2 regions of the Clostridium sp. BNL1100 genome follow, and region 2 is predicted to be linked to the other one. Evidence: a T-box and tRNA genes for the amino acid it is inferred to sense, from the RefSeq annotation. Region 2 holds a T-box; the other holds one or more tRNA genes.
What was found. A T-box is a leader RNA that pairs with one kind of tRNA and senses whether it is charged. The one in region 2 lies ahead of ileS (isoleucine--tRNA ligase), so its partner is inferred to be a tRNA-Ile.
Positions count from the first base shown of each region.

Region 1: it encodes a tRNA-Ile, which carries the amino acid that the T-box ahead of ileS (isoleucine--tRNA ligase) is inferred to sense. The anticodon was not compared.

Region 1 covers NC_016791.1:1,831,957-1,842,637, reverse strand. Annotated here, with positions in the region: gene CLO1100_RS07620 (flavodoxin family protein) at 1-529, opposite strand, end outside; gene CLO1100_RS07615 (hypothetical protein) at 672-1,529, opposite strand; gene CLO1100_RS07610 (amidohydrolase family protein) at 1,676-2,533, opposite strand; gene CLO1100_RS07605 (ferredoxin) at 2,713-2,904, shown strand; gene zapA (cell division protein ZapA) at 2,979-3,650, opposite strand; RNA gene rnpB (RNase P RNA component class A) at 3,853-4,207, opposite strand; gene CLO1100_RS07595 (Nif3-like dinuclear metal center hexameric protein) at 4,269-5,063, opposite strand; gene CLO1100_RS07590 (class I SAM-dependent methyltransferase) at 5,091-5,783, opposite strand; gene CLO1100_RS20760 (hypothetical protein) at 5,915-6,088, shown strand; tRNA gene CLO1100_RS07585 (tRNA-Ile) at 6,125-6,201, opposite strand; tRNA gene CLO1100_RS07580 (tRNA-Asn) at 6,206-6,281, opposite strand; gene rpoD (RNA polymerase sigma factor RpoD) at 6,528-7,607, opposite strand; gene dnaG (DNA primase) at 7,633-9,450, opposite strand; gene CLO1100_RS07565 (DUF6514 family protein) at 9,688-9,978, opposite strand; gene CLO1100_RS07560 (hypothetical protein) at 10,269-10,553, shown strand; gene secF (protein translocase subunit SecF) at 10,670-10,681, opposite strand, start outside.
Region 2 covers NC_016791.1:2,504,237-2,514,917, forward strand. Annotated here, with positions in the region: tRNA gene CLO1100_RS10525 (tRNA-Thr) at 29-104, opposite strand; gene CLO1100_RS10530 (Cof-type HAD-IIB family hydrolase) at 163-1,002, opposite strand; gene CLO1100_RS10535 (TraR/DksA C4-type zinc finger protein) at 1,148-1,780, opposite strand; gene CLO1100_RS10540 (DUF5665 domain-containing protein) at 1,804-2,106, opposite strand; gene aroB (3-dehydroquinate synthase) at 2,283-3,362, opposite strand; gene ileS (isoleucine--tRNA ligase) at 3,392-6,181, opposite strand; T-box leader at 6,247-6,505, opposite strand; gene CLO1100_RS10560 (hypothetical protein) at 6,661-7,164, shown strand; gene CLO1100_RS10565 (PLP-dependent aminotransferase family protein) at 7,152-8,573, opposite strand; gene pdxS (pyridoxal 5'-phosphate synthase lyase subunit PdxS) at 8,807-9,685, shown strand; gene pdxT (pyridoxal 5'-phosphate synthase glutaminase subunit PdxT) at 9,706-10,275, shown strand; gene CLO1100_RS10580 (rhomboid family intramembrane serine protease) at 10,343-10,681, opposite strand, start outside.

The sequences.
Region 1 (10,681 bases), 670 kb from region 2:
TTACTGCCTCTTCATCATCTTTGGCAGGACGGGTAGCACACACCCCCTGATGTCCGCAATTATCATCGATATAGCCGTCTCCTACTATTATCATTCCATTAATAAGCATCATATCATGCATCGCTTTTATTGTTGTTTCTTCTCCGCCGTATTGAGAGGCTCCCACTGCCATACAAAGTCCAACTTTATTGTACAAACCTTTGTTTGCCCTGACCTTCCTTGTTTTATCAAACATCGCCTTTAGCTGTGCAGAAACACTGCCAAAGTAAACAGGACTGGCAACCACTACACCATCTGCATTTCTTAATATTTCAAAAGCTTCTTCAAGCTTTGTACCCTTATAGCAATTTCCAGTACATGGATTTGAGCAAACCGTACAGAAACCACACTTTTGCTCCTGCATTATTTTTCCCACATTGAGAAGAATGGTTTTCGCACCTCTTGTTTCACATTCCTCCAGAACCTTTTTAACCAAGAAACCTGTGTTTCCTTCTACGTTGGGACTCCCATTCAAACCTACTATATACACACTCATCACTCCAAAACTTTAAAAAATTAACATTACTAAAAGGATACACTAAATGTACTATTAAAACAAGACGAGGAAAAAAGATCAAATAAAAGACGGTAAGCATCTTGATATGCCTGCCGCCTTAACACCAAACAATAACTTACTTAACTTTTATTTTATTTTCTACTACATTGTAATAAACATTTTGTTCATGTACTTTACTCGAACCGTCCTTTATTTCTGAAATCTGTTTCAATAAACAGTTCTCAGGATTTTCCCATTTAATAAAATCATACTTGTAAATATATAAACCGCTGTCCTGACCAATGGTTTTGCCGTTTACATCCTTGTCGCCATTAAGAATAATCTTATCGTCTTCACATCGTATTATTACTACCTTATTTTTTATACTTTCGTGTTTTTGACTTTCTAAATTATTCTGGTATGCAAAAGCATTATATTTACCATCAGGTGATAGGTTAAAATCACTAAAATCTCCTATGTCGTAAAACAACTTATGGGTACTCGAAGTTTTTAAATTATATGTGTATAGCCAGGTTTGAGTTAGCCTGTTATCTTCTCTTCCTCTAACATAGAAGTATAATTTTTCTACCTTATCATTTACCAGTATTTTATCTATTCGATAGCCTTTCTTAAATTTTTCCCTGAATCTTAGAAGATTTCTAATTTCGGGTACTTTTGAAGTATCTATTGTTTTATTTACTTTCTTTCCTTCAATTTTATATGAAATATCTATAGTTACCTCACCGTTCATATTTTCAATAAGGCTGGCTTGTAAATCTAGTTTTTGCCGGTTATTTACAATTTTTATATCCTCTTTACTGTTAATTTCACTTTTATATGCAAGAATACCATTATTGAGATTTTCCTCTGTTAATGAATTTCTTTGAGGTATAATACTGTTATTTGATGGCTTGCTAAATAAAATTGCACCTGCTATCAACAGCGAAAGCAATACGACATATGAAATTGAAAGAAATAGCTTTTTGTTCTTCATATACTGCCTCCTCTTTGGATACCATTTTGATGATATTTTGTACAAAAAAGTTTCTTGTATACCTTTTGACAAAAAAACCCCGCTTTTTATTATATTAAGCGAGGTGCGTAATGTTACGTATTGATTTTTATATTAAAATCTAATCCTTATATTCTAAATAGACGTTTAGCATTTTCACTAAGAATAGTTTTTTTCTGCCTGTCAGTCAATTTTAATTTCATAAATCTTTTTACGTCATGTACTGAGCTTCCCCATGGAAAATCAGACCCAAAAAGTATCTTGTCCTCTCCTGCTTCATTGATAATATCAACCACTTCACTGTCATCCAACCAACTCGGTTCATTGACACGGGCTATTTCAGGATAGCCTGTTATAACTATGGATGTGTCAAAGTATACATTTTCATATTGTTTTGATACTTTTAAAACACATTCCTTGTCTCCATCCGCCATGTGAGCAAGAATTATTGGAATATCCGGATATTTGTCTATTATAGGAACTATGGACTCAAAATCTGAAAATTCATTTAGTCTTGCATTTGAAACCCTACCACAATGTATAAGGATAGTAAACTTGTTCTCGCTGCACTTTTTATATAGTTCGTCCATTCTGGAATCGTTGATATCAAACCCTTGAGCCATTGGATGAAGCTTTATGCCTTTTGCTCCAAGCTCCACATACTTTTCAAAATTCTCAGCCAGCCGCCCCTCCATATCAGGGTGAAAATTTACAAGTGGTACAAGTCTCCCTTCTGAGCAATTTGCAGTATCTATAGTCCACAAATTATTACTGTCTAAAATCTTTGGTGGTGCAAAATTCGCCATTACTGTTCGGTCTATCCCCACCTCGTTCATATTTTGTAATACATTGGGTATTGTTCCGTTACCGGGATTTTTAAACTCAATATCATATAGTTTATTAAAGGAAGTCATAATTTTGGCTGCTATACCATCATTGGCAAATGTATGGACATGGCAGTCAATTATCTCAAATTTATCATTCATTTTTTCGTATTTCTCCATTTATATTTGTATTTAATATAACTCATGTCCCCTGTAAAAGCAATAATCAAACTCCATAATATTACAGCTGAATTCCCTCTTACATTTTTTGTATATATATTTGTTTTGGGAGAATAATAGTTTATAGTTATGGATTAATATTTTTTTAAGGAGGACTGTAAATGAGAGCATCTGTAGATCAGGACGGTTGTATAAGTTGTGAATTATGTACCTCTATATGCCCCGCAGTATTTAGTATGAACGAGGATAATAAAGCCGAAGCTATTGAAGAAGATATACCGGAAGAAAACCTTCAGGAAGCCGAGGATGCCAGAGATGCCTGTCCGGTAAGCGTTATTGATCTGGAGGAATAGAACATATTAAAAGACATCCCATTAGGCAAGTAATTAAAGGGATGTCTTTTTATTTTGGAATAAACACCTGATTGTTAAAACTTTTCATTTTTAATTCGGTTATACTCTTCCTGATATAATTCTTCCATTTGCTTGTATTCAGATTCTAATTGTTCAAACTTTCTCGTTAATTCTGCCATTGCCTGTTCTTTTGCAGCGTTCTCATCCTTTAACTTATTTATCTGATCTTTAAGGTCATCTTTATTTTGAGTATGCTCATTTGTCAGTTCCTCCAACTGATTTGCAATTGCTTCATCCTTATATTCGGCTTCAACCATCAATAATTCTATTTGCTCTTTAAGACTTTTTTCATTCTTTTCAAACTCGCTTTTTATAACTTCCAATTCATTGGTCTTAGAAGTCATAGCTTCTTCCATGGTAACTGAATCGGACTTAAACTTTTGTATTTGTAAGGTCAGTTCTTCTACTTTCTGTTTGTATTCTTTTTCTATTAATTCAGTTTCAATATGTTGGTTCTTTGTTATATTTTCTAATTTATCTAAAGTTTTAAAATAGTCATCTGCAATATTAATTGCAGCCAGTACTGAAATCATCCCCGAATTAAGTGCACTATTAACTTCAGAAAACTCCCTCATTTTTTTATCAACGTAGAGAGCAAGCTTATGAATATATTCTTCGGATTCTGCTCCTGAAACCGTGTACCTGCTTCCATATATGTAAACTTCAGTTTTGTTCCTGTTTGTCATTACCCTTCTCCCCAATATAATAGAAAAATATAAGTTACCATAACAAATGAATTAGAAAAACACTTGGATTTAATATTACATTATTCGCATATTAAACTCAATACCAAATTTACAGACTATTAAATGTTTTTGTAAACAAAAGTAAACCTTACTACTGGTTAAAAGCAAAAACACTGGCCTAAAAAGCCAGTGTTTTTGATGAATTACGAGTAAGTCTATAAGCCGGGTTCTGTATTAGACGATCATCTATCTAGGCCATACATTTCTGCATGGCTCAAGCCACCTCCCCGGGACTGACGGGCAGTCATTGCGTCCCTCCACGGTGTTGCTCCAGGTGGGGTTTACATAGCCGACAAGTCGCCAAGTCGCTGGTGAGCTCTTACCTCGCCTTTCCACCCTTACCATATATGGTAGACCCTAATATGGCGGTATATCTCTGTTGCACTTTCCTTAAAGTCACCTTCACCGGGAGTTACCCGGCACCATTGCCCTATGGAGCCCGGACTTTCCTCATCTACGCCTTTTCAGGCAGTATCTGCGATCATCTGGCTTACTCATAAATTAAGAACTTTAAAATTCTCTTAGGACTATTAATTATAGATGTTGAATTAATATAAGTCAAGCAAAAGTAAATGGATCAGCTTCCATTTTACTACAAATTATATCAAGTTCCTTGAATCTTTTGTTTAGTATATCCCTTAATTTAGGTAGAATTATTCGTTCTGTTGAAAAATGCCCCGCGTCAACGATACACAGGCCCATTTGAGCGGCATCTAGCGCAGTATGGTATTTAATATCACCTGTTACTAAAATATCCACCTTGTGGCTTTTTAAGTTCTCCAGGTCGTCATCAAAGCTGCCGCAAAACACTGCAATTTTTTTTACCTTTTCAGGTTTTTTACCGATTATCCTGATATTCTCTATAGCTAAGTTTTTCTTAATGTCTTTAATAAATTCATCAAATCTCTTATAATTTAGTAATTCTCCTATTTTCCCCATTCCTAAATCGCAATTCAATCCTTTTGGAATATAAGGTTTCAAATTCTGACAATTTGTCAGGTGTAAGGACTCTGCCAAAGTATCATTAACTCCGCCTGGGGCTGTATCAAGATTTGTATGTGCACTAACAACTGTGATATTGTTTTTTATCAGCTTTGCAATCTGATCTCCCTTAAAGGTTTCCATATCTATAGATTTCAGCTTTGAAAAGATAAAAGGGTGATGCGAAAGAATCATTTGAGCACCATTTCCTACAGCTTCCGAAATCACGTTAGATGTTACATCCATACAAAGGAGTATTTTTGTTACATTACTGTCCCTGCTGCCTACCATCAGCCCTACACTATCCCACTCCTCAGCATACCGCCAAGGTGCAATTTCATTTAAATAATTAATTATATCTCCTACATTCATGTCCTTCACCCTTACTAATAATCATATTTATAGTTTATTAATCAAGCTTATATACTCCTTCTTTTGTCTTACGTATTGAGTTTTAAGCGCATCATTTTCTTTCATATCTTCCAACTGTTCAAGTACCCTGTCAATTTGCTTTACCTTCATTCGACAATAAGAACCAAGTAATGGATCTTTTTTATCTATAAGACTTTGTCCAACATGAAGTTCAAAGTCAGAGTATTGTTTTTTATTTCCACTGAACTTGGCAGAGAGCACACAGTACATTTTAGGACCTTCAGCAACCATTTCTTCATCATATATTTCAAAAGCGTTGTCATACAACCATTTTCGTACAACGTGAAGATCATTCATAGGCTGTAATACCAGTGCATCAGTATTAACGGCTTTTTGCCTGTTTGACTCCAAAAGCTCTGTCAGAAGTGTTCCACCCATTCCGGCAATGATTATTGAGTCCGCTTCGTTAATTTCTATAGTATCCAAACCGTTGCCAAGTCTTGTTTCGATCTTTTCAGATAATTTATATAGAGAAATGTTGTTACTAGCCATCTTTACAGGCCCTATTTTAATATCAGATGCAATTGCCTTTTGGCAAACACCGTTCTGAACCAGATAAATAGGAATATATGCATGGTCAGTTCCTATATCAGCCAACACATTACATTTAGGAACTTTATCAGCGATTAATTTGAGCCTTCCCTTTAAATTTAAAATCAAAACATCCTCCAAGTATTGTAACTAATATCGTCATTTTCTGTATTACCAGATTAAATTATACACATACTAAAGATAATTAATCAATGTTTGATTTGAAAGTAGGACAAAAAATATGAAATGAGGTATCTGCTGTGAGCTTTTTCAGAAATAAGACCGTGGTAAACGATATTGAAGCCCCCATATCAAGCACTCTTTTGGGAAGAGATATTTTAGGGGTTAATCCAAATGACCCTGCATTAAATAAAACAACTATCGATTTGCAGGACGAAAAGTTAAGTACGGACTATACCAGCAGAATTAAATAAAATAAAAAAAACACGCTTTTGCGTGTTCTTTTTATTTGGTGGGCCTTCAGGGACTCGAACCCCGGACCAACCGGTTATGAGCCGGTTGCTCTAACCAACTGAGCTAAAGGCCCGAATTGGCTCCTCAAGTAGGACTTGAACCTACGACCCTGCGGTTAACAGCCGCATGCTCTACCGACTGAGCTATTGAGGAATATCTCTATGCCGCTCATCTGAGGGCCTTGCTCTCGCGAGCACATAAACTATTATACTTACGAACTCTAAACTGGTCAACACCAAAATAACTATATATAGACTATTTAAATAGTTTATTGTCGTTTTTCTAACTTATAATAAACCAATCGAATAATATCTATTATTTTTAATTTTCTAAATTATGACTATTAAGGTGCAAAAAAACCCCCTATCCTTGATTTATTCCGGATAGCGGGTCCAAAGATTAGTCTAAATAATCCTTTAACTTTTTGCTTCTGCTTGGATGTCTCAATTTTCTTAACGCCTTTGCCTCTATTTGACGAATACGCTCTCTGGTTACGTTAAACTCCTTACCAACTTCCTCAAGAGTTCTTGCTCTTCCATCATCCAAACCAAATCTAAGCCTCAGAACTTTCTCTTCACGTGCAGTTAAAGTATCTAGCACGTCAATAAGCTGTTCTTTAAGCAAAGTAAATGCAGCAGCTTCAGCAGGTGCAGGAGCATCATCATCGGGAATAAAGTCACCCAAATGACTGTCTTCCTCTTCTCCTATAGGAGTTTCTAACGATACCGGCTCTTGTGAAATTTTCATTATTTCACGAACCTTGTCTACAGACATACCAATTTCTTTTGCAATTTCGTCAGGTTGTGGTTCTCTACCCAATTCCTGCAACAATTGCCTTGAAACTCTAATCAATTTATTGATAGTTTCTACCATATGAACAGGAATACGTATAGTCCTCGCCTGGTCGGCAATTGCCCTTGTGATAGCTTGTCTGATCCACCATGTGGCATAGGTACTGAATTTGAAACCTCTTCTATAATCAAATTTTTCAACTGCCTTAATTAATCCGAGATTACCCTCCTGAATCAAGTCAAGGAACTGCATTCCTCTACCAACATACCTTTTAGCTATACTAACAACAAGCCTTAGATTAGCCTCTGCTAATCTCCTTTTTGCTTCTATATCACCGTTTTCCATTCTATGAGCAAGATCAATTTCTTCATCTGCTGATAAAAGGGGGACTTTACCAATTTCTTTAAGGTACATACGTACAGGGTCATCTATACTTATACCCTCTGGAATACTAATATCAAGTTCCTCGTCCGTAAGCTGAATTTCTTCCATTTCAGCTTCCATATCGCCAACAACATCAACTCCCATTGTTTCAAGGGTTTCGTATATTTTTTCAATGTGCTCCGGCTCAAGCTCGATTTCCTCAAAAGCATCCATAATCTCTTTGTAGGTTAGCATTCCCTTTTGCTTTCCTCTATCTATTAGTTCTTTTAGTAATGCCTTTCTACTTTCCTGACTATGTTTCACTTATTTCCCCTCCTTTCGAGCTCAATTACAAACCTTTTTTCTTTATAGCTATATTCGATACAATACTGCTTAATTCCCGATTTAATAATTCAACATCTCCTTCTGTCAGATCACTTCTCTTTTTAAGCTCGATTATTTCATTTTTTCTTTCTTCCAAGCTAAACAGGTCTATCTTTCTAATTATATCCAAAGCCGCTTTTTTATTATCCTCAAATATGCTCTGAGACTGCACTATATTTGCAAAACTTTCTGCCATTCCGGGAGAAAGTTTATTTAATATTTCACCCGTTAATATCCCTGCCTTACTTTCAATTCTTTCGACTGCAAAATCGAATGCATTTTTTACTTCATCCGATTCAAATCTGTCCCAACCAACAACATCTTTAATGTTAAAGTATACACTATTATCAATGCATATAGTTGCCAACAGCATTAATTGCAATCTGACCAACCATTCTTCCTGATTTTTAACAACTGTACTCTTTCGTATTGGATTTCGGCTAAAGTTATTATTACTTGGTACTTGTTTTTTAAAATTTGTATCTACGTCCTTTTGCTGCTTTGCTATTTCTGATAAAATTGATTGTGTACTTACGCCCAACTCCTCAGATAATTTTTTTACATAAAGTTCTTTTTCTACATTATTGTCAATTTTGTCCAATATAAGTACAGCTTTATCAAGAAACCTAACTTTTCCTTCATTTGTTGAGGTATCTATATCATTTTTTAACGAACCAAGCTTAAAATCAAGCAAACCTTTGGATCTATCAACAAGCCGTTTAAACTCTGTAACTCCATGAGCTTTAATAAACTCATCAGGGTCTTTGCCTGATGGGATTGTTAAAACCCTAACATTACAGCCAATTTCATTTAATAAATCAAGGCTTCTGAATGCAGCAGCCTGGCCAGCTGAATCAGAATCAAAGGAAAGAACTATTTCTTCAGTGTACTTCTTCAAAAGTCTGCCCTGATTTTCTGTTAATGCTGTTCCTAACGGAGCAACTGAATTTATTATTCCACTTTGGTGTAATGATATAACATCCATGTAACCTTCGGATAAAATCAGTTGTTTAGAACAAGCACTTTTAGCAAAATTCAAGGCATACAAGTGTTTACCTTTCTGATAAACTTCAGTTTCAGGAGAATTCATATATTTTGGCTGAGACGAATCAAGAACTCTCCCTCCAAAGGCAATTACATTTCCTCTGATGTTAAATATTGGAAACATAATCCTACCTCTAAATCTATCGTAAATTTTACCACTTTCTTCCTTATATATAACAAGCCCACTTTTTATAATAGATGACTCACTAAAGCCTTTAGCTTTTAAGTGTTTATAAAGTGTATCAAATCTGTCCTCGGCATAACCAATTCCAAACTTGGCTACAGTTTGTTTCTGTATCTTCCTGCTCATTAGGTATGAATTTGGAAGGGTATTCTTTTCATTATTAAGGTTGTCTCTAAAAAACCTCGCTGCTTCAAGGTTTATATCCAAGAGTTCCTTTTTTAATTCGGCTTTTTCGTCATTACGAACACCTTCGGTTATATCCGGTATCTGAATTTTGGCCCTATCAGCAAGAAGCCTCAAGGCATCCGGAAATTCCAGATTTTCAATAGACATAATAAAGTGTATAACGTTTCCGCCTTTACCGCATCCAAAACAATGAAATATCTGTTTTACAGGTTCAACAGAAAATGATCCTGTCTTTTCGTTATGAAAAGGACATTTACCAAAAAAATTCTTTCCTTTCTTCTCCAGCTTGACATATTCTGATATAACATCGACAATGTCATTACTTACTCTTATCTCTTCAATAAGGTCGTCTGGAAATAAATTTGCCATTATGCTCAATATCCCTATCTACTTATTTTTACTGATATGCAAATATTATAGACATATCTGCTATAATTTATTTTAAACTTAGCCAAAATCACTTAATATGTGTTCGACATTATTATTAATAATCCTTCTTTTTTAATAATATTTTTAATAACAAATTCAATCATTAAAGCCTTTAATCGCACAAAAAAAGCATGTTCTGCTAGAACATACTTTATAATCCAATTAAGTAACTGATCTTTATGCTATACAGTCATATATAACATCATAAACGCTTACCGGAGTAACTGAATTCGAGTATAGCAAATAAATGAGGTTATTTATACCTGTTTTGGATGGAAGGACATCCGGAATAAATGCCTTTTCAATTCCTCCCCTATCATATTCCATAATTACCTGTATACCATACGTAGTAGTGGAATTAGTCTGTTCGCTTGCGATAAGATAGTACTTGAGATATAATTCCTTTACTTTACCTTCGGAGACAACAACTTTTTTTGAGTAAATAAGATTTGTTTCATAATCTCTCATTCCCGCTCTCCTCCTTCGCATCTTTTTATGGTAATTATAATATATTGGAATATATTAAACTATACAAAAGTTTTATTCTAATTCGACCAACTTTACATAAAAAATTTACTCTGTTTGATGTTTTTTGTCGAATAATGGATTATTATCAATTATTAACATTGCTGTTCTAAATTTTAAATGTTACTATTTTATTTGTACGTAAAATCATTTTATCTTATAAACCAAGTATATACATGTTCTTTAAAATTTTCTTTAATAATCAGAGGTCTAAATATTTAGGGGGGTAATAGATGAATAGTAATCAAAAAGATAAAAAAGCCAAACTTAGTATGTTAAGTTCAGCTATATGCAATATGGCTGATTTACCGAAAAAGATGATTAAATATGCCACTCCGGCTGCACTTTTATTGATAATATTAGGCACGGTATTTTTTATAATTAACAGAATGAGTAATAGCTATAGCAGTATTTTTGATAGTACAGCAACATCTTTTATTATTAACAGCTTTTATGTTTTGTGTGAGTTTCTCATAGCAGCATTTGTAATTGATATTGTTATCAAAAAAAAGGCTTAAGTTTTACCTGGTATAACAACCACTTTGCGGGTCCCTTTTAGGACCCGCATTTTTCATAATCAGGGTATAAAAAAAGACTGCTGAACAGTGAATGTCCAACAGTCTATTTTTATTTATTAAGCTTTTGC
Region 2 (10,681 bases):
CAAAGCTTTATGCCTCAAGGGGTTTAAATGGAGCTGGTAAGCGGAATCGAACCGCTGACCTGCTGATTACGAATCAGCTGCACTACCGACTGTGCTATACCAGCATACATGCAATTTTCATCTTGCACTCTATATATTAGCACTAAATTCCTGCCAGTTCAATTATTTTTCTAGAATTTGCTTATTAGATAAAGAAGGTATTATATTATAAATAATTTCATGCAAAGCGTTTTCGTCATTACTCACAGTCACTATATCAGCCGCAACTTTAACGCACTCTCTGGCGTTACCGACTGCAATTCCTACATCGGCTAAGCTGATCATTTCAATATCATTATCATAATCACCTACTGCGATAACTGTTTTATCACTGTACTGGTGTGAATTTTTTAATCTCTCTAAAGCCGATCCCTTTGAAATGCCTTTTTTAATAAGCTCAAGATAAAATACCTGTGAAAAAACACTATCTACCTTATCAAGCAAATTAAAACCTTCCAACTTAAACTGTGCTTTTTGAAGAATTTCCGGGCTGTCATACAAAAGTACTTTAATCCAGTCCATTTTCATAACCTCATCAAGTGTAGTTCTGCTGAACACCTGTTTTTCACTCTCAACATAGGGGTCGAGTATATGGTCAGGTGTTATTATGTACATCATTTCAGGCGTGAATATTTCAACTGCCATGTTTTTATAGTTTTTCATACAATAAATAATATATTCCTTAACTGCACTTCTGTCCAGAAATTCCGTACCCAGAAATCTTTCCTCTTGGAAATTGTAAATTCCCCCTCCGTTATATAGGATACAAGGGCCATTCAGGATTAAATTTTCTATGTAGGGACGAATATTGTCCTTTGTACGTCCTGTGGCAACAGCAAAGCTTCCACCATTTTTTGTAAAATAGCTTATTGCATCTAAATTCTCTTGTGATATGAAATGCTGTGAATTTATTAAAGTACCGTCTAAATCGCTTATTATAAGGTATTTATTATAATTAAACATATGACCTCGCAAAATAATTTGTACGCTTTCATGATAATTAAACTATAAAATATAATATGGTTTTCTCTGTAAAAAATCAACTTTTATTTTAGATATGCTACAAAATACAGCTTCCCACATGAGAGATTCATGTGGGAAGCTGGTTTTAAGGAAGTTGGTTCTTGTACTGCTGATTTGAAATTTTATCCGTTTCTTCTACGTATCCCTGATTATCAACTTCATTTGTGTAAAATTCTTCATAATCCGCATATCCAGACATATCCTGAGGGCTATCTGCACTTCCGTATTTTAACAGGTCATTAAATTGATCCAAACCTTCAAACTCGTCGTCTTCTTGCTTATTCAAGTACTTTCTGCCAAATGGGCTTTCAAAAATTTCGTCATACTGCTGATCCGGCGTATTAATCTCTTCTGCCTCTTTATCCTCCTGACATTCCATACAAAACCTGGCAGTCGGCACAACTTCCAGCCTCTCCGGATTTATATCCTTTTTACAGTTTTCACAAACACCATAGGTTCCGTTATCTATTTTTTTCAAAGCAAGCTTAATATCATTAAGTTTTGTCTGTTCATGGACTTTTAGAGCCAGATTCATCTCCAGTGTATATAGCTCGCTTCCCAGTTCTGCAGGATGATTATCGTAATTTGACAGCTCCAAAGAAGTATAATTGCTCATTTCCCCCTGGTCTAAATCCCTCATTTGTTCCAATGCAGTGTCAGCCCTTTTTGCTTCGGTTATAAGCTTATCTTTGTAATGCAACAGCTGATTCTTGTCCATATGATTCCTCCTATGTTCATCTGTCATCTAACATTTCTACTGCTGCTTTGCACAATCTTCACTATATCACTTATAAATTGTCCGATGTATGGAAGATTTATTTTTACTATAATATTTAAAAAGTATATGGCAATTGCTCCTAGAATAGTAAAACCTATAGCTATTCCAAAGCCTCTTGCCAGACCACTTACAAAATTGGCCCATAGCATTTTTCTCGGATGTTCAAGATAATAAACGTAATCTACGAATTTCATCTTCTCCATTTTAAGAGACAAATTATCAACTTTTTTTGACAGTTCACTAATTAAATGATTGTTGTTGGCCATATTTTTATAAGTACTCCCTCCACATGAAAACAATTTAAAACTTTTCACTATAATTATGGTTGTTCTGTTTAGCTTTATTTATTCGTAAGAAATTTTTCTAAAACATACAAAAAAGCATATTAACCGTATTATCAAATACTAAAACGGTTAATATGCTTAATCAAAATTTTTTAATATTAATTGGCCAAATCAGAAAGAACCTTTTTAATCAATCCGCTGTCTTCAATGGTACACTGGAAAACCTCTCCAATTCTACGTGGTAAAACAAACTTTAGCCTATTGTCTTTTACCTTTTTATCGTAAAATATCTGGTTGTATACTCTCTCAACATCCAGTCCCGGCAAAGAAACGGGAAGTCCAAGTTTTACAAGAATGGCTTTAACCTGATTAACTGTTTGCTCACCCAAAATTTCCATGTAATGCGCCATTTTGTATGCTCCAACTATTCCGATAGACACACATTCTCCATGCAAAAGCCTGAAATTTTCAACTGTTTCAATGGCATGACCAATTGTGTGACCCAAATTAAGAATAGCCCTTAAGTCGTCCTCTTTTTCGTCCTGTTCAACAACATAGCCTTTTATGGAACAATTCTTTTTAGCCAGATATTGTAGTACATTTTCATCAAATTTAAAAATTTTATCAGTGTTGTAATTAATATAATCACAATATTCTTCATCCATAATCAAGCCATGTTTGATTACTTCGGCAAGACCTGCAGAAATCTCTCTCTTAGGCAGTGTCTTAATAGTATTTACATTAATAAACACTGCTTTAGGCTGATAAAATGCACCCACAATGTTCTTATGCCCATTGAAATCAACCCCGGTTTTACCTCCAACACTGCTATCTGCCTGAGCCAATAGTGATGTGGGTATCTGTACAAAGTTGATACCTCTCATATAGGTGGCAGCGGCAAAGCCGACAATATCGCCGACTACACCGCCTCCAAGTGCCAGCGCAATACTGCTTCTGTCCAGCTTGCACTCTGCCATTTTATTATATATACCATAAACTGCCTCAAGTGTCTTATTATTCTCACCGGGCTTCAGAACATGCTTGTTAACCTCTATTCCGCTGTCTTGAAGTACTTTCATACACTCATCAGAATAATAGTTATCAACATTCTCGTCGGTAACCAACAGTGCTTTGTTACCCTGTCTGAATGATAGGACAATTTTCCCAAGTTCCTGAAAGTCTGTTGCAATACAAATAGGATAACTTCTTTCCTTTAGATTTATAGTATGTCTAATCATAATATGTCTCCCAAATCTGATATGCTTTATTAACCTACTATATCAGCACATCTCTTACAAAGTGTCGGGTGTTTTTCGTCCTTGCCCACAAATTCGCTGAACATCCAGCATCTTTCACACTTATCTCCAGGTGCCTGTTCAACCGAAACCTTTATTCCGGGCATTTCCTCTCCCTTTTGAGCAGCAGCCGGAGCATCAGCAAGATTTTTAATTTCGACAGCTGAAACTATGAACACGGTAACAAGGTCGCTTTCAATGCTCTTTATAAACTCAAGACTTTCTCCATCAGCATATAAAGTTACTTTTGCATTTAGAGAATGGCCTATGGTTTTGTTAGCTCTTGCTATTTCCAGTGCCTTTGAAACATCTGACCTAAGCTCGAATATTTTTTCCCACTTTTCTGACAGTTCTGTATTTACATACTTTTCATTTACCTGTGGCCAGCTGTTCAACTGAACACTTTCAGTATCATCGTCTGCTCTGTGAGGCATGTACTGCCATATTTCTTCAGTAGTAAATGCAAGAACCGGAGTCAACATTCTTACAAGGTTATGAAGGATCTCATACATTACAGTCTGAGCTGCTCTTCTTTCCTTTGAGTCAGCATTTGAAGTATAAAGTCTGTCCTTTATTATATCCAGATAGAAGTTACTCATGTCAACAACACAGAAATTGTGTATAGCATGGAACATCAAATGGAATTCATATGTGTCATAGGCCTCATTTACCCTCTTTATGAGGTTATTCATCCTGCTCAATGCCCATTTGTCCAGTTCATTAAGTTCATTGTAATCAACACTATCTGTGTCTGGGTTAAAATCATTTATATTACCAAGAATATATCTTGCAGTATTCCTTATCTTTCTATAAACCTCTGACAGCTGCTTCAACAAATCCTTTGAAATTCTTATATCAGTTGTGTAATCGGAAGAAGCAACCCAAAGTCTTAGTATATCTGCTCCATACTCCTTAATAACATCTGCAGGGTCGATACCGTTTCCAAGCGACTTAGACATCTTACGGCCTTCGCCGTCAACAACATAACCGTGTGTCAGTACTTTTCTGTAAGGTGCATTTCCCTTTGTAGCCACAGATGTAAGAAGTGAGGATTGGAACCATCCTCTATGCTGGTCACTTCCTTCAAGGTACAGGTCTGCCGGCCAGGATAATCCTTCTCTGTTTTCGAGAACCGCTACATGGCTGGAACCTGAATCAAACCAAACATCCATAATATCTGTTTCTTTTGAAAATTCGTGATGTCCACATTCACATTTAGTTCCCTTTGGAAGAATCTCTGAAGCGTCCATAGCATACCATGCATTTGATCCCTTTTCTCTGAAAAGATCAGCCACAGCCTTTATGGATTCATCAGTTATTAATTCCTTACCACAGTCTTTACAGTAGAATATCGGAATCGGCACACCCCAGATACGCTGTCTGGAAATACACCAGTCTCCTCTATCCCTTACCATGTTAGTAATTCTTTCTTCTCCCCATTCAGGTATCCATTTTACATCTTTGATTGCTTTCAATGCTTCTTTTCTGAACCCGTCAATGGATGCAAACCATTGTTCGGTAGCACGGAATATGATTGGGTCTTTGCATCTCCAACAATGGGGATATTGGTGAGTAATCTTCTCGGAAGCTAAAAGTCTGCCATCCTGGGTCAATTTTTCAATAATTGCAGGATTGGATTTCTTGTAGAACATTCCCGCAAACGGTCCTGCCTCTTTAGTCAGGAAGCCCTTGCTGTCAACAGGAACCAATACAGGAATCTTGTATTTCTGGCATACAAGAAAGTCTTCCGCACCATGTCCGGGAGCAGTATGAACACAACCAGTACCTGCTTCAAGGGTAACATGGTCTCCAAGAATAACTATTGAATCCCTGTCCAGGAACGGATGCTTGCAAAGAATTCCCTCAAGCTCGCTTCCTTTGAACTTTGCAACGGTTTCATATTCTGTTATAGCAGCAGCCTTCATGGTATTTTCCACAAGTTCTGCAGCAAGTACATAGTATTCATCGTTTGCCTTTACAACAGAGTATTCAAATGACTCATTCAAACAAATTGCAAGGTTTGCAGGCAAAGTCCATGTAGTTGTTGTCCATATTACAAAGTTAATCTTTTCCTTCGGTGCAACACCTTGGAAAATTCCCTTGTCATCCCTTACCTGGAACTTAACATAAATTGAAACGGTAGTATCGTCCGCATATTCAATTTCAGCTTCAGCCAGAGCGGTTTCACACTCAGGGCACCAGTATACAGGCTTCAACCCCTTGTATATATGGCCCTTCTTAGCCATTTCACCAAATACTTCTATCTGTTTTGCTTCAAACTCTGGTTTCAGCGTTATATAAGGATGTTCCCAGTCAGCCCTTACACCCAGTCGTTTGAAAGATTCTCTCTGTATATCCAGGTACTTCATGGCAAAGCCTTCACATGCCTCTCTGAAAACAACAGGACCAACTTCATGCCTCTTTAGCCCCAATTCCTTGATGGCTCTCTGTTCGATGGGAAGTCCGTGTGTATCCCAGCCCGGAACATATGGAGTATAGTATCCTGACATACTTTTATACTTTACAACGATATCCTTTAATACCTTATTCAAAGTAGTTCCAAGGTGAATACCTCCATTTGCGTACGGGGGTCCATCATGAAGTATAAAGGAAGGCTTTCCTTCTGCTTTTTTTAATTGCTTATTATAAATATCCATGTCTTCCCATTTTTTTAGGAATTCTGGTTCCCTTTGAGGAAGGTTTGCCCTCATGGGGAAGTCAGTTTGTGGTAGATTTAAAGATTTTCCATAATCTTCTGCCATTTCTATTACCTCCGGTTAAATATAGTAAATTAATTATTCTAAAATATAATAAAGCCCCGTTCCATCAAAGGGACGAGGCTATTTTCGCGGTACCACCCAAATTATTTTGTAGCATGAAAAATAATAACATGACAATAATCACTTCGTTTTATAACGGCTCATCACCGGCACACCCTACTTCAATTTATGTCCTATACATTTTTATTGAATTTCAGGCTGCAACTCATGGATGATTTTCAAAAGCTTGAACCTGCGGAAATCCCACCACGCTTCCGCTCTCTGTGAAGCCAACTGCTTTCTACTCTTTCCAATCATCATATTTAGAATATTTTATATTAAATTAATAATACATCAATTACCCAACCGCCGTCAAGGCTACTATTTTAATTTTTACCACTAAACGACTCTCTTATAATTAAAAATCACATAATCAAATCGTTTGAATAAAATGTAATGTACTTTATATTTAGGAGCACAAAATGCATTTTGACTTTGATGAACTCATTTTTAATCTAAAAAAGAATAACTATAAACGTATCGGTTCGGGTTCATGTCGGAACGTTTATGACTTAGGCAATGGTTATGTAGTTAAGGTAGCAAAGGATGTCAGAGGCATTTTACAGAATGAAACCGAGTATTCTACTTACCGTTCATGTAAGTCAGACTTCTTTGCAGAAATTGCTGCTGCTTCTGAAAATCATAGGTATCTTATAATGGTAAAAGCTAAAAAAATCACTGATATTAGAATAGTTTTAAGGTACTACAAAGTACAAACTATGAGTGACCTTATTAAAAGGCCATTGTTTGAGGAAGATATAGAAAGTAAAAAAATAGGCAGTGGTGACTTAAAGAGAGCATCAAGCTGGGGAATCGTTAACGATGTCCCCGTCTTGATTGATTATGGATTAAGCCAAAGTACCTATAAAAAATATTACAGAAACAAGCTTTTCGGAAGATTCAGACGGCTTAACTATTCTTCTTGATAATTATTTTTAAGACACTTTTCCAAAATCGCCATACCTTCACTTATTTGGTCAATTCCTGCTGATGCAAAACTAAGTCTTATATAATCATCACAGTTTTTGTGTATATTATCATAAAATATATCCGATGGAATAAACACAAGACCATTTTTTTTGCACTTTTGATAAAAAAGCTTTGCTGAGAGATAACGTGGCAATTTTACCCAGAAGTACAACCCTCCACCTGGTCTTTCATATTTCAGTCCATATTTTCTCAGTCTTTCCAAGCCGGTAAGCATAAACTCAAACCTGCCTCTGTAAATCTCCTTCATATACTGCAAATGTTCGTCCCACTTTTCGCTTCTGAAATATAAGTCAAGGGACCTTTGTATCAATCCGGATGAAGAAATATCACTTGTATGCTTTATTTTAGTAAAATCATCAATTAAATTTTTAGGTATAACCATGCTTCCTACTCTTAAGCCCGGCATAAGGATTTTTGAAAAGCTTTTTAAATAAATTACATACTCGTTGTCTTTATCCAGAGCCTTCAGAGACGTAGGCTTTTCCTTTTCAAAATATAACTCCGACATAGAATCATCTTCAACAACATACATGTTATTCTCTTTCGCTAGAAGCATCAGTCTTTCAAGCTTTTCCTGACTATAGCACACCGTAGTTGGATTCTGATACCTTGTCATGACATATACAAATTTGGGTTTGCATATACGAATCTTTTTTTCAAGTTCTTCCATGTCCATTCCATCTTTATCCATGTTTACACTGACAATCCTTGCACCTCTTGATTTAAATGCTGCAACAGCACCATCATAAGTAGGAGTTTCTGTTACAACATAATCTCCGGGGTTTAAAAGTACTTTGCCTATAATATCTATACCCTGCTGTGCTCCTGAAACAATTTGGAGAAAACTCTCATTTTCAACGGAAATAGAATACTCCCTGTTAAAATAATCAAGAATTGACTGCCTCAATGGCCTGTAGCCATTACTCTCGTCATACCCGAAGGCAAAGCCTTTGTCCCTTTCCAACACCTCATTTATACAAGCTTTAAATGATTCAATAGGAAAAATTGACGGGTGTGGGGTTGCACTTGCAAAGTTAATAACAGAGGTATCCTTGAACAATCCAAGATCACTGGAAAAATGTGTATCCAGCTTTCCGGTTTTTGTATTTGAAACAAAATATCCGCTTCCTTTTTTGGCTGTTATATAGCTGTTGCTCTCAAGCTGTTTATATGCATTAACTATTGTACTCGTATTTACTCCCAATTGGGAAGCGAGACTCCTTATTGCAGGAAGACGCTCTCCAGGTTTCATTTCGCCCTGTGAAATCTGTTCTCTGATGCTGTTAAATAGCTGTAAATACTTTGGTTGCTCATCATTTGTTAATTGTATCGATACAATTTTCATACTGCCTCCACCTTCACATTAACTGACACAAGCTCTAAATTTATATTATACATTTGAAATACTCCATTTTATCTGTGTATTCAAGTAAAAAGCCATTTTATTTTTTTTGAAATTCATATTGACATTTAATTTTCTTTGTGTAAAAATGTACGAAATTTAGCCGCAATCACTTATAAGTGTATCGGTACAATTAGTATATTCTATTTATAAATAAAAGTAAAGGAGTATGTATTATGAATGAGAGATATGAATTAAACAAAAATCTTGCACAGATGCTCAAAGGCGGAGTAATAATGGATGTAGTAAATGCAAAGGAAGCCGAAATTGCACAAAAAGCCGGTGCCGTTGCAGTAATGGCACTTGAAAGAGTTCCTTCAGACATAAGAAAAGCCGGAGGAGTTGCAAGAATGTCCGACCCAAAAATGATAAAAGATATACAAAGCGCCGTATCAATTCCTGTTATGGCCAAGGTTAGAATAGGACATTTTGTTGAAGCACAGGTACTTGAAGCCCTTTCAATCGACTATATTGATGAAAGCGAAGTATTAACCCCCGCCGACGAAGAATTTCACATAGATAAGCATACATTTAAGGTTCCATTTGTATGCGGTGCAAAAAATCTCGGAGAAGCTCTCAGAAGAATTGGTGAAGGTGCATCCATGATAAGAACAAAAGGTGAAGCCGGCACCGGGAATGTTGTTGAAGCTGTCAGACATATGAGAACTGTAACAAACGAAATCAGAAAGGTTCAGAGTGCATCCAAACAGGAACTTATGACCATAGCAAAAGAATTCGCTGCTCCATATGACCTTGTGCTCTATGTTCATGAAAACGGTAAACTTCCTGTTATTAACTTTGCAGCAGGCGGAATCGCAACTCCCGCAGATGCAGCATTAATGATGCAGCTTGGATGCGACGGTGTTTTCGTTGGTTCAGGGATATTCAAATCTTCAGATCCTGCCAAAAGAGCTCAGGCTATTGTAAAGGCAACTACTTATTATAATGATCCCAAAATTATAGCAGAAGTTTCAGAAGAGTTGGGTACTGCAATGGATTCCATTGATGTAAGAGAACTGTCAGGCAACAGCCTGTACGCCTCCAGAGGATGGTAAGCTTACAGAAAGGGATAAAAATGAAAAAAATAGGTGTATTAGGTTTGCAGGGTGCTGTCTCGGAGCATTTGGAGAAACTATCCAAAATACCAAATGTAGAGCCATGTAGTGTAAAATATAAAGAAGACATTGATACAATAGACGGACTTATTATTCCCGGTGGTGAAAGCACTACAATTGGAAGGCTTATTTGTGATTTCAGTTTGACAGAACCAATAAAAACAAGAATAAACTCAGGGATGCCTGTATGGGGAACCTGTGCTGGCATGATTATTCTTGCAAAAGAAATCACAAATGACCACCGCCGTCATCTGGAAGTAATGGACATAAACGTTATAAGAAACGGGTATGGGAGGCAGCTGGATAGCTTTACTACGGAAGTTTCCCTTCCGGCTCTTTCCTCTGAAAAAATTCCTTTGGTATTTATAAGAGCACCCTATGTGGTTAATGTAGCTCCACAGGTGGAGGTTCTCCTTCGTGTAAACGAAAATATAGTTGCATGCAGACAAAACAATATGCTGGCCACATCCTTTCATCCGGAACTTACAAATGACCTTAGTTTTCACAGGTATTTTTCAGAAATGGTCTAAAAACATATATTAAAAGGCATATTAACCAAATTTATATTGGTTAATATGCCTTTTCTTGCTTTGTTTCTTATTTACTGTTTTCAATACCGGAAAGCATCTCATTAATATTTTCAGTATTCGTTGAGCCTGATTTTTTGGCTTCCTCAAGCTCCTGCTTGGCTTTATCAAATTCTTTTGTATTATAGTATATGACACCCAGCAGATAATGTCCGTCAGCCGGACTTAGTTCCGCTAAAGCCTTTGAATTCTGAATCCCCTCATCAAGTTTTCCCTGACCTACTTCAGCCCTGATTAATGACCATAATACCCTAATCTTTGTATTTTTGTCGGATGGGTTCAACTCAAGAATTTCCTCTGCCTTTTTTTCCGACTCCGGCCAGTTATTCTGAATATCAAACTGCTCCAG